Regions from separate parts of the Pediococcus ethanolidurans genome, predicted to be linked through region 1. Evidence: predicted binding sites of a transcription regulator. Region 1 holds the regulator's gene; each other region holds the start of a gene.
The links. The regulator NrdR, encoded in region 1, represses ribonucleotide reductase genes. The targets are predictions, from matches to a motif close to ACACNATATATNGTGT.
Positions count from the first base shown of each region.

Region 2: AB3219_RS06170 (redoxin NrdH) is a predicted target of NrdR. The motif match lies at 2,485-2,500, and genes of this name have one in related genera.
Region 3: nrdD (anaerobic ribonucleoside-triphosphate reductase) is a predicted target of NrdR. The motif match lies at 2,505-2,520, and genes of this name have one in related genera.

Region 1 is NZ_OZ061250.1:1,904,333-1,908,683, forward strand. Features, by position in the region: gene dnaI (primosomal protein DnaI) at 1-416, opposite strand, end outside; gene AB3219_RS09415 (replication initiation and membrane attachment family protein) at 419-1,804, opposite strand; gene nrdR (transcriptional regulator NrdR) at 1,804-2,313, opposite strand; gene coaE (dephospho-CoA kinase) at 2,334-2,933, opposite strand; gene mutM (bifunctional DNA-formamidopyrimidine glycosylase/DNA-(apurinic or apyrimidinic site) lyase) at 2,933-3,772, opposite strand; gene polA (DNA polymerase I) at 3,795-4,351, opposite strand, start outside.
Region 2 is NZ_OZ061250.1:1,257,801-1,262,151, reverse strand. Features, by position in the region: gene dnaX (DNA polymerase III subunit gamma/tau) at 1-1,008, opposite strand, end outside; RNA gene ffs (signal recognition particle sRNA small type) at 1,089-1,175, opposite strand; gene tadA (tRNA adenosine(34) deaminase TadA) at 1,204-1,722, opposite strand; gene AB3219_RS06175 (class I SAM-dependent methyltransferase) at 1,723-2,331, opposite strand; gene AB3219_RS06170 (redoxin NrdH) at 2,585-2,815, shown strand; gene nrdE (class 1b ribonucleoside-diphosphate reductase subunit alpha) at 2,931-4,351, shown strand, end outside.
Region 3 is NZ_OZ061250.1:264,970-269,320, reverse strand. Features, by position in the region: gene AB3219_RS01305 (helix-turn-helix domain-containing protein) at 1-38, shown strand, start outside; partial or broken gene AB3219_RS01300 (MFS transporter) at 142-1,079, shown strand; gene AB3219_RS01295 (glycosyl hydrolase family 8) at 1,200-2,105, shown strand; gene AB3219_RS01290 (hypothetical protein) at 2,106-2,330, shown strand; gene nrdD (anaerobic ribonucleoside-triphosphate reductase) at 2,609-4,351, shown strand, end outside.

The DNA.
Region 1 (4,351 bases):
AGAGCAGATTGACGATTGGCATCTGGATAAAAATCTTCAAATCGTGCCCGTCGAATCATTTTAGGCATATTGACAGACTTTATGCGTGAATTAAATGCGCGCTGTTTTTCATCTGCCAACAGTTGTTTACTAGGACGATATGAAACCTCAATTAAATGATTATTTACAATCAAAATCGGCTGGTATCCTGGCATCAAAGTTGGTTCATGACGATTATATTTATTTCTTTCCTGAACATATTCATATAGCTTAGATGCTGAACGAGCCACACTATCAGGTGATAATTCTGTTTTGTGTTTCTGACAAAATGCTAAAACATCGGGATCCTCATACACAGCAGACATTAGATCCTGAAACTTAGTATCTAACTTACGTTTGCTCATAAGTTCTTTTAATACTTCGCGCACATTTTCCATGTCTACTTGTCCTCCTTGTGTTGTTTTCGAAGTGCATTTAACCGTTGATTTAACCGTTCTTGATCATTCTTGTTAATGGTCGTTGTCTGCGTAGATTTATCATTTTTTGCCCAGTCAGGTAAGGTCTCTTTAGTCACTATTCTGCGTGCATTTGCCTGCTTTCGCGTTGTTGCTTTAGATTTTGCAAAGTTTTTAATCTGTAACACAGCCGCCTCTGGAGTTGTGACATGAGCCCGGCTCCAATTATTTGCCATTGTATCAACAAGTTTGTTAGGTAATGTTGTAATTTCACGATCAACCACAATATAAGAAATCAAAATATTAATTACACTAACCGGAAACAAATTACGATCGATTAAATCCTTTAACAATTGTCTTTCACTGTACGTCACATAACCGCCATGAATTGAAAGTTTTAGATTTTCCAAATAAGTTGCCGGTGCATACGCTTTAGCAGCTTTAATTAGTTCTTGATCTTCCTTAGAAAGCTCAGACTTATCCTCTTTACTGACAATTTCTGGTTGCTCGGCTCCGGCAACATACTTCTGTGTTTCCGTACTATGTGCTGTAAAGTCCTTTGAAATCTGCAATTGCAGTTTTTTTGTGTTCAATTTATTGGAAATCAAATCAGTGGCCTGTCCAATTTGACGAGCCATTTCAACCTCATCAATTCCATATAAAAGATGCTCACTTAAAATTAATTTTTGCGCCTCATCTACGGAACTCCACTGGGTAAACCCCTTGCTTACCAACTCTTTTAACAGTTTGAAATCAAAATTTGTATTCTTTAAACTTATCTCTGTTGCCTGATTGGTTTGACTAGCTTTTTTAAATTCTGCCTGAGTTTCACGAATTAAAGAATTGGGTTCTTTAAGCGTTTGTTCAGAAATATGAAAAGCCGTTAAAAAATCAGTTGAAACGTTTTTAAGATCTTTGTTATTAGTTTGAATCAATTTAAAATGATCTGCCAATTCCGAAAAACGTCGCTCGCCAACTGCTTCAAGCAATAGACTGCTTAACAAAGCATCTTTGAAAAAACTATCTGGAAACACCGGTTTATCAAGTTGATAAACAAAAAAGTGTCCAAGTGAATCTTCTCCCTCAAACGACTTTAGCAAACCAATTCCTTCAAGTTTTTGACGGCTTGCATAAAATTCTGGTAAATCACAATTTAGAATATCAAATAATTCTAAATGAGATTTTCTTTCTGAACGGATCCCCACTGGATTCATTTCTGTCCAAAGTGTCAGAAACAAACTAAAAGCCTTTGCTCCTATGATTGGTTGATACAAATAAGTCAGTACTTGTTGATCAAAATTACTCAGATATGCTTGTTGGGTAACTAAAAAACCATCCTTGGGACTTAAATTTGCCCACCCTTTGTTCATTACGCTTCGCCACCATCGTTTTTATCTTTGCCTGTGGTTGTCTTCTTTGTATCTTTTTCTTTTGCCATCATATCTTTTAGTTCTTTCATAAAGACATTCATATCTTTAAATTGGCGATAAACACTAGCAAATCGAATATACGCAATTTCATCTACTTTTGCGAGCAAATTCATGACGTACTCACCAATAATTTGACTTGAAACTTCATTTTCACCTAATCCGCGAACTTTATTTTCAACTTCATCAACAATCTTAGACATTTCATCCGCGCCAACTGGTCGTTTCTCAGCAGCTCGAATAAGCCCACGAAGAATCTTCTCGCGATTAAATTCTTCTCGGGTACCATTTTTCTTAATCACCAATAATGGTGATGCTTCAATACGTTCAAACGTTGTAAATCTAAATCCACATGCTTCACATTCTCTTCTTCGTCGAATAACACGACCATCATCTGTTGGACGGCTATCGACAACACGTGAACCATTATGGTGACAGTGTGGACATCTCATGGGCTACTTACCTCCACTTATTAACGTAACTTACTATTGTCAAGCCATTTTAACACTTGCCGGTGGGTTTCTTCAATAGACGTACTGTTGTCAATAACAACATCAGCCATCAATCGTTTCTTCTTTTGCGACCATTGACTCGAAATTCGTGCTTGTGCTTCTTTCATTGACAACCCATCTCGTTGTCGTAACCGTTGTAACTGAACTGTTGGTGAACTTACTACTACCATAACCTGATCAACCAAGAATTGATAGTTCTGTTCTAAAAGTAAGGGTGCATCCAAAACAATCAATTTTTTTGAACTTTTTTTCAGTTTCTCAATTTGCCGAATAATTTCGGTTTTAATTGCTGGTTGCATTATTTCATTTAGTTTTTTCATATTTTCGGAATCAGAAAACACTAATTGACCAAGTTTTTTTCGATTAAGCTCATCATTATTATCAAATACTTGATCACCAAAAGTTTGTCGCAATTTTTGTGTGGCGATCATTCCTGGCTTCACAACTTCACGGGAAATTAAATCAGCATCAACAACTGGAAAACCCAATTTTCTTAAATACTGACTAACTGTAGACTTTCCTGTTGCAATACTGCCGGTCAGACCTAATACTTGCACCATTAGTCATCAACCTCAACTAATTTTTGACAAAACGGGCAAAAATGAGTTCCACGTTGAGAAACTTTAATTCTTTCAATGGGTGTCCCACACCGTTCGCACGGTTGGCCAGTTCGTTGATAAACGTGCAGTTGATTTTGGAAGCTCCCTGCATGTCCGCTAGCATCTAAATACGAAAAAACTGTCGTCCCTTTGGCGCGAATCGCCAAATCAAGTTCATCAAAAATCTTTTGTCTTAGAATTGCAATTTTATCAACTGGTACTGTATTGGTTGGTTGTAATGGGTGTATTTTGGCTAACCATAAGACTTCATCGCAATATATATTGCCAAGACCAGCAATCATATTTTGATCAAGTAAAAAGGACTTAATCGCCTTATGATGTTTTTTCATCGTTGTTGTTAAATAATCAAGACTCAAAGTTGCTGGTGTTGGTTCAGGTCCAATTGTTTTTAAACCGGCAACCGAATACTCTTCACCAGTTGGTACTACTACCATTCGACCAAATTTTCTTGTATCGTTATAGCGCAACTCTGTTCCATCAGTAAATTCAAAAACAACATGATCATGTTTATTTAGGGGCATTTCATGAGAATGAACAGAGTACTTTCCCTCCATTCGCAAATGAGAAACCATTGACACATTTTGGTCAAAATGAAAAATTAAATATTTACCTCGACGTTCAATTTTTTGAATTGTCCTATTTGTTAATTGTTTAACAAACTCGGTTTCATTAGGCAATACCATTTTAGGATAATAAACATCAATTTTTTTAATTTTTTTACCAGTTACAAGCGCTGTCAATCCACGTTTAACTGTTTCAACTTCAGGTAATTCAGGCATAGTAATTCCTTCTTATTATTTACTATTTAGCGTTGTACCAACTTTTTCCAAAGGCACTTTCTACTTTTAAGGGGACATCAAGTTTTATTGCTGAATCCATTATACTTGGAACCAATTTTTTGATTTCCTCTAATTCGTCATTGGGCACTTCAAAAATTAATTCATCATGCACTTGCAACAACATTTTGGTTTTTAGCTTGCGTGTTTCTAATTGTGCCTGCATTCTAATCATCGCAATTTTAATAATGTCTGCAGCGCTTCCTTGAATTGGCGTATTCATTGCCGTTCGTTCCGCAAATGCGCGCTGATTGTGGTTACTTGAATTAATATCTGGTAAATAACGGCGACGGTGGGCAATCGTTTCAACGTAACCCTTGTCACGTGCGCTTTGTACAATATTTTCAATATATTTTTTTACACCCGGAAATTCTTGAAAATACGTATCAATAAAGGCCTTCGCTTGTTTACGCGAAATACCAATATTTTGTGATAAGCCATAATCACTAATGCCGTAAACAATTCCAAAATTAACCGCTTTAGCCTGACGACGAATATTAGGTGTCACCTCAGAGGCATCTT
Region 2 (4,351 bases), 650 kb from region 1:
TGTATTATTCAAATGATCAATCATCTGATAAATGCGTTCGGCTGAAATAGACGTAGCAAACGTTTTAAATTGCTCATCAACATCGCCTAGTTCTTGATCAACAATTAAGGCTGGATCTTGTTGATACAGTAATAAATTACGACAAAAATTAATCAAGTCTTCAATAAAACGATTGGCGTCTTTTCCTTCAGCCAGAACCTTTTCTAAGGTTGCCAATGCTGAACTCACCTGTTGCTTGGACACCTCAGCTACATATGTGTTTAATAAATCGTGATTGACACTACCCGTAACCTGTAAAGCATTTTTTAAAGTGATTTCATTATCACCAAAAGACAACGTTTGATCCAAAATACTGAGTGCATCTCGCATCCCACCCTCAGCAGCCTTGGCAATCACCATTAATGCTTTTTCATCAAAAGTAATCTTTTTTTGATTTAGGATGTAAACCATGCGTTCGTAACTATCTTTTGTTGAGATTCGACGAAAATCAAAGCGTTGTGTTCTTGAAATAATGGTAAGCGGAATTTTTTGTGGTTCCGTTGTTGCCAGAATAAAGACAACATTTGCTGGAGGTTCTTCCAAGGTTTTTAGAAGTGCATTAAATGCCCCCGTTGACAACATGTGGACTTCATCGATGATATAAACTTTATAATCTGCTTCGGTAGGTGCATATTTTGCCTTATCACGGATATCACGAATTTCTTCAACACCATTATTAGAAGCCGCATCAATCTCGATAACATCATTTAAACGTCCTTGCGTAATCGCTTTGCATGTGGCGCATTCATTACAAGGTTCGCCATCTTTCAAATGATGACAGTTAACCGCTTTGGCAAAAATTTTAGCTGCCGATGTTTTTCCAGTTCCTCTAGGACCCGTAAACAAATAGGCATGGCTAGTCTGTCCAGTAATGAGCGCGTTTTTTAATGTCTGTGTAATTACTTGTTGTCCAACAATCTCATCAAAGCGTTGTGGCCGCCAAACACGATATAAAGCTTGATAACTCATCTTTGAATTCCCTTCAATCATTTTTATAAACCTAAATAAAAAGCTCCTAGCCATGGCGACTAAGAGTTTATCAATTTCCTAATAACTTAAGGCACAAGACAGATCAGACTTAGTGCTGCTTCCTTCCGGATCTGACACAATTCGTAAGTCCACCCTTGCCTTAAGGCCTCTCGGCACTATTAATAATACTCGATCTTACTCAAAATTTCTACTAATTTGTTTACTTTTTTTAATGTTTTTTCTGTGAAGCCGGATTTCACGGAAAAAAGTTTGCATAATTTGGCTTGCTTCTTTTTGAAAAAGTCCTTCATGAACTTGAACTTGATGATTTAATCGTTGATCATTTAAGAGTTGATATAAACTTTGCACCATGCCGGCTTTAGGATCTCGAGCCCCAAAATAAACTTCGGGAAGCTGTGAATTAATAATCGCACCACTGCACATCATACAAGGTTCAATTGTCACAAACAACTGACAGTCCCAAAGTCGCCAACTATTTAAAGTATGACAAGCAGCCTTGATTGCAATAAGTTCTGCGTGTGCAGTCGCGTCTTGATCTTTCTCACGCAGATTATGTCCCTGGCCAATTACCTGATTTTGATAAACCACAACTGCGCCAATCGGTACTTCCCCAATTTTCTTGGCTTTTTTTGCTTCTTCATAGGCTAGACTCATGAAATACAGCTCTTGATTAGCTGACAACTCGTTAGTCATTTATTGAGACTCCTTCACACTTTTAATAATATAGTAACCTTTTTGTTTGTGTATTATTTCGGCATTACCAAAAACTTGTTTCATTGTCTTTTTTGCAGAAGGCGCTCCTTGTTTTTTTTGCAAAACAATTATTAACATGCCATCAATTTGTAAATATTTTTTGGCATCGGAAAGAATTTTGGCGACGATCGCTTTTCCCGCTCTAACTGGTGGATTGGAAACAATGGTTTGATAATCTGTTTTTTCCACTTTGTCATACGTATCGGATTCCCAAATTGCCACGTTGGTAATGTTATTTTGTTCAGCATTTTCTTTACATAAAGCCAACGCGCGTAAATTGACATCCACTAAATCCACATGGACAGCAGGCAATGCTTTAGCAATTGCTAAGCCCATTGGACCATAACCACATCCGACATCCAACACATTGCCAGTTATCTCATTTAAATCTAACGCTTCTAATAATGTCCGGGTTCCAAAATCAATCGTGTTTTTTGAGAAAACACCATTATCAGAATTAAACGTTAAGTTTTGTTTCAATAACGTAAACTGCCATTGCTTTTTTTCATGTAAAACTTTGGGATTTTGTGTATAATAATAGTCAGTCATATTTTTCTCCTTCTTTATAATTTCCATTATAAAGGATTATTAGGTTTAAAACATAACTAACTTAACGTTAGATTTTTCATTTTATACTGAATTAAAAAAAGTTTCCTTCAAAACCTTATTAGACCACCACATTTAGTGTTTATCTAAAAAAACACACTAAATATGGTGGTTTTTCATTGAATTTTACATTTTATGCTGTATACTAAATCTATCAGTTAAAACATAAAAGAAACAGAGAATTGAAGGTGATTACATGAGTGAAGTAACAATTTATACTAAAAACAACTGTATGCAATGTAAGATGACAAAACGTTTCTTAAGCGAACATAACATTCCATTTAAAGAACGTAATATTAATACAAATCCTGATTATATCGATTATTTGAAGTCACGTGGATTCCAAGCAGTCCCTGTTGTGGAATCAAACGGTAATGAACCAATTGCCGGATTTCGACCTGACGTTTTAAAACAACTTGCTATTTAGCAATTCATATATCACTGTATCAGGCTGATTAAAACGCACATGCTGCACATTATGACAGCTAGGCATTTTTTATTTATCCCTATTTTAATTGTTATCGCAGAAAGGCGTGGAAAATATGAGTCTCAAGAACTTAAAAGATGTCACCTATTATGACTTAAACAATGAAATTAATATTCCGGTCAACAACCAAATTCCGCTCAACAAAGATCATGATGCATTGGCTGCCTTCTTAGCACAAAATGTGGAACCCAACACCAAAAAATTTGACTCTTTGCAGGATCGATTCGATTACCTCATTAAAAATGATTATATTGATGAAGATTCGATAAAAAAGTACTCACCACAGTTTCTTGAAAAACTATATACCTATTTGAAAGACCAACATTTTCACTTTAAATCATTTATGGCAGCCTATAAGTTTTACGCTCAGTATGCATTGAAAACTAACGACAATAGCTACTACTTGGAAAACTTTACCGACCGTGTTGCCATGAATGCCACCTATTTTGCCGAGGGTGACGAAGATTTGGCCATGGCAATTGCTGATGAAATTATTCATCAGCGTTACCAACCTGCTACTCCCAGTTTCCTAAATGCCGGTCGCAAACATCGTGGTGAATTAGTTTCGTGTTTCTTAATTCAAGCAACTGATGATATGAATGCCATCGGTCGAACCATTAATTCAGCACTTCAGTTATCCAAACTTGGTGGTGGTGTAGGAATCAACTTAAGTAACCTACGAGAAGCTGGTGCCCCAATTAAAGGTATTGAAGGCGCAGCTAGTGGCGTAGTCCCTGTTATGAAGCTTCTAGAAGATAGTTTTTCTTATGCTAATCAACTCGGTCAACGTCAGGGTGCTGGAGTTGTCTACTTAAACATTTTCCATCCGGACATTATCGCCTTTCTTTCTGCAAAAAAGGAAAATGCCGATGAAAAGATTCGTGTCAAAACGTTATCGCTTGGCGTGGTCGTACCGGATAAATTTTACGAGCTTGCTCGTGAAGATCAGGATATGTACCTCTTTAGCCCCTATTCAGTTGAAAAGTACTACGGCAAACCATTCTCGTATGTTGATATTACTAAGGAATATGACAACATGGTGGCCAATCCCGAAATTACCAAAACAAAACTTAAAGCTCGTGATTTAGAAAATGAGCTTTCCAAATTACAACAAGAATCTGGTTATCCATATGTCGTTAACGTCGACACAGCTAACCGTGATAATCCGATCTATGGAAAGATAGTAATGAGTAATTTGTGTTCTGAAATTATGCAAGTTCAAACACCATCTGAAATTGATGATAAACAAGCATATACAAAATTGGGTACAGATATTAGTTGTAATTTAGGTTCAACTAACATTGTAAATATGATGAATACGCCTAATTTCGGCCATTCTGTTGAAACAATGGTTCGTGCGTTAACTTTTGTAACTGATCATTCCAACATTAATGTGGTTCCTTCCATTCAAAATGGTAATTCGCTTGCCCACACCATTGGTTTAGGTGCTATGGGTTTACACGGTTTTCTTGCTAA
Region 3 (4,351 bases), 1.6 Mb from region 1:
TAGATACACAAAGTCCGTTTTACCAAAAGGCACTTTAATTCATACTTTCAGGTAACTATCTAACCAGAAAGTGCGTACTTGTGGACCGATTTGTAACCTCTATAATAAAATCTTGCGACATAATTTTTGGGAGGTTATCAAATGACAGAAAAACAAGATCAACATGCAACATTAATTCTTTGGTCACTGGCAATCAGTGCGTTTGCCATTGGGTCAACCGAATTTATTAGTGTTGGCCTGCTACCTTTGTTGGTAAGCCAATTTAAAATTTCTTTAGCCATGGCTAGTTTGACAGTTTCGGGATATGCATTTGGTGTTATGATCGGTGCACCCGTTTTGACAATTTTGACGGCACGGTGGAATCGTCATACGTTGATGGTTGGAATTATGATAGTTTTTATACTAGGTAATTTAATAGCAGCGAGTGCGCAAAGCTTTGTTTGGTTGCTATTTGGGCGCCTAATTGCGGCCGTCATTCACGGATTATTTATGTCAGTTTCTAGTGTGATTGCCGCAGATGTGGTGGCGCCGTCTAAACGAGCAAGTGCAATTGCGATGATGTTTACTGGTTTAACCGTAGCAACGGTTACCGGAGTTCCTCTGGGGACTTTTATAGGTCAGCATTTTGGTTGGCGGTTCTCTTTCTTATTTTTATCACTAATCGGGTTGGCTAGTCTCTTGGCAACACAGTTGGTGGACGCTTTGCTAATCAAAATCCACTAACAGGGTTGTTATGGATGTTTGCCTTTTTGACTGCCGTGCAATTTTTGCTGGGGATGTTTATTAATTTTAAATGGTTAGGATTAATAATGGTATTATTTTTAGGATTGTTCGCCTTCATGAATGTTCCGGGTGAGCAATTAGTTATCGTTCAGTTGGCTGAACAAGATCATCCAGAAGATATTGGCTTAGCTTCCGCCTTAAACATTTCAGCCTTTAATATTGGTATTATGATTGGCTCGGGTTTAGGAAGTCAAATCGTGGAAACTACTGGACTAGCAATGACACCGTACGTGGGTGTATTGATGGGCGTTTTAGCTATTGGTCTGACTTGGATACTGAAACGCGTAGCTAAATAATCACATAAATATTTTAAAAACTATCTTTTGAAAAATGCGCGGAATTTAAATGTTTTCCTAACTTCCGTTTTGATTTGCCGTTATAATAAAGCCAAATGGTTAATCAAGGGGGTAAAACAGTTGAAACAAAAGAAGGTTTGGTTGGGCCTTTTAGGAATAGTGATTGTGTTTGGGATTGGGATAGCATTAGTGAATCTTAAATCGCAACCTGCTCAGGCAAAGACGAGTCAAGCGGTTATTTTGTATAATCAATGGAAAAAAGCTTATGTAGGTGGAAAAAGTCAAAAATATGTTAAAAATAACAATGGTTCGGGAGCGACCTATGCTACTTCAGAAGGTCAAGGTTATGGCATGTTGGCAACAGTTTTAGCTGCTAAAAAGGGAGCTAATACTCATACAACGTTTAATCAAATGTATGCTTATTACCGGGCACATCGAATTTCCAGTAAGGATGCTTTAATGACCTGGCGACAGACCAGTCGTTCGGGAAAACTAAAAAGTGTCGGTTCAGAAAAAAATAGTGCAACCGATGGTGATCTTGATATTGCCTACTCCTTAATTTTAGCTGACAAAAAGTGGGGCAGTAAGAAAACGAACTACAAAGCTGCTGCGAAATCATTGTTAAAAGCGATTAAGCAACACGAAATTAATACAACAACTTACCTACCAAAAATGGGCAATTGGGCCACTAGTAGCTATGATAAGAGTAAATTGCGAACTTCTGATTTAATGACGGGTTACTTTAAGACCTTTGCGACGTATACGAAGGATGCTACTTGGAAAAAGGTGGCTAACCAAAGTCAAATTGCGGTTAAGAAATTAAGTGCACGGCATAAATCGGGATTGTTCCCTGACTTTATCAAAGTGACTGGAAAGAGTCTCAAACTTTCAGCCTACAAAGCCTATCAAATTGAGAGTGCACGAGATGACCAGTACGGCTATAATGCTTGTCGAGTACCGTGGCGATTGGCACAAACTTACAAGATCAGTAAGGATAGTACCACTAAAAACGCGTTAAAAAAGTAGTTGAATTTCTTTAACAAACGAAAAAAGGTAACAGCTGTCTATACTTTGACTGGTAAGGCAGTTAATAGCTATACAAATACAGCGTTCACGGCACCAGTTAATTTTGCGGCGAAGACAATGAAGTATACAAGCTTACAAAAGAGAACTGCTAAACAGTTACCGAAAAAAATCGAGAAGAAAAACTACTTTTCAGCTTCACTCGAAGTCGTTACTGCACTGGAATAGTAATTAACAGAATTATGACAAGCAAATTGTTGTAATTCTTTTTTTGTTTCATAAAATGACAAGGCTTTCAGGTAAATAATAAAGTTTGTGACCTTAACAAGCGTGATACAGGGATTCTGATTAACAGATTAGAAAATTAACCAAAAAAGTAATACACAAATGGATGTAAAAGGACTACTATATATAGTGTGCGATTGAGATAAAATCGCAACAGGTTGTGTTATTTTACTTACTAAAACACAATAATAGATAAAATATAAAGCGGTAGGAGGTACAATATGATATCAACAATTAAAGACAAGTTAGGACTATTACGGATAATTCCAGTTCAAAAACGAAATGGAGAAACAACTAAATTTCATCCGTATAAATTAATGTTCAGTCTAACTAAAGTCTTACCAGATGAAACTATTCGAACGCAAATTTATGAGGGTTTATATAACCAGTTTCATGATCGAACACTCATCAAAACATGCGATATTCATGATGCTGTCCTGACGCAATTAACCAAGTATGGGTTAGATGAGGCAGCTAAAAACTATCAAAACTATTTTTTATCTGATCAACAAAAATTTGAAGACGCCACAAATGTTCAAAAAAGAATTGAAAAGGTTTTTGAACGTGATGCTGAAGTTGTTCACGAAAATGCGAATAAGGATAGCACTATTTTCAATACTCAGCGTGATCTGGAAGCCGGAGCTGCTAGTCGGGCAATGGGACTTAAGATGTTGCCAGAGTTAGTGGCCAAGGCGCACTTGCGTGGAGATCTGCATTGGCATGATCTTGATTACTCACCAGTAACACCAGAAACAAATTGTTGTTTGATTGACTTTGATGGCATGCTTAAAAATGGATATAAGATCGGAAATGCGGAAGTGGATTCACCGCGATCAATTCAGACCGCAACGGCACAAATGGCACAGATCATTGCCAATGTGGCTTCGCTTCAATACGGTGGTTGTTCTGCTAATCGAATTGACCAACTGTTAGCACCATATGCTCAAATCAATTATCAAAAACATTTGGCGGATGCTAAAAAATGGGTTGCTGAAGATAAACAAGAAGCTTATGCAAAAACCAAGACTCGTAAGGATATTTATGACGCCATGCAAGCATTGGAATATGAAATTAACACATTATATTCCTCACAAGGTCAAACACCATTTACCACGGTTAACTTTGGCTTAGGGACAAGTTGGATTGAACGAGAAATTCAAAAATCTATTTTAGAAATTCGAATCAAGGGATTAGGTACAGAGCATCGAACGGCAATTTTTCCTAAACTTATTTTTACATTAAAACGTGGTTTGAATTTACGACCAACTGATCCTAATTACGATATTAAACAGTTGGCAGTTGAATGCTCAACCAAACGAATGTATCCGGATCTATTAATGTACGACAAGATTAAAGAGCTAACCGGCAGTTTTAAAACACCAATGGGTTGCCGATCCTTCTTGCAGGGTTGGAAGGATGAAAATGGTAAAGAGGTTAATTCCGGTCGGATGAATTTAGGTGTTGTCACACTCAATTTGCCACGACTAGCCTTATCTGCAAATGGAGATAAAAAACTATTCTGGGAAATTTTTGATGAGCGAATGAATTTGTGTCATCAAGCGCTAGCCTATCGAATTGAACGCACAAAAGAAGCACAGCCTAAAAATGCACCATTACTATACATGTATGGGGCGTTTGGCAAACGATTACCGGCAGATGGTAATGTTGATGACTTGTTTAAAAATCAACGAGCGACAGTTTCGTTGGGCTACATTGGATTGTATGAGGTTTGTACCGTATTTTATGGTGAAAACTGGGAACATAATGCCGAGGCACATGCATTTGCAGAAAAGGTTGTTCAACAAATGCGTCAAAAGTGTGATGAATGGGCACAAGCAAGTGGTTATCATTACAGTTTGTATTCCACACCAGCTGAGTCATTGACGGATACATTTTGTCGTGATGACACAGCAAAATTTGGTAAGGTTGCCAATGTGACAGATAAAGAATATTACACAAATAGT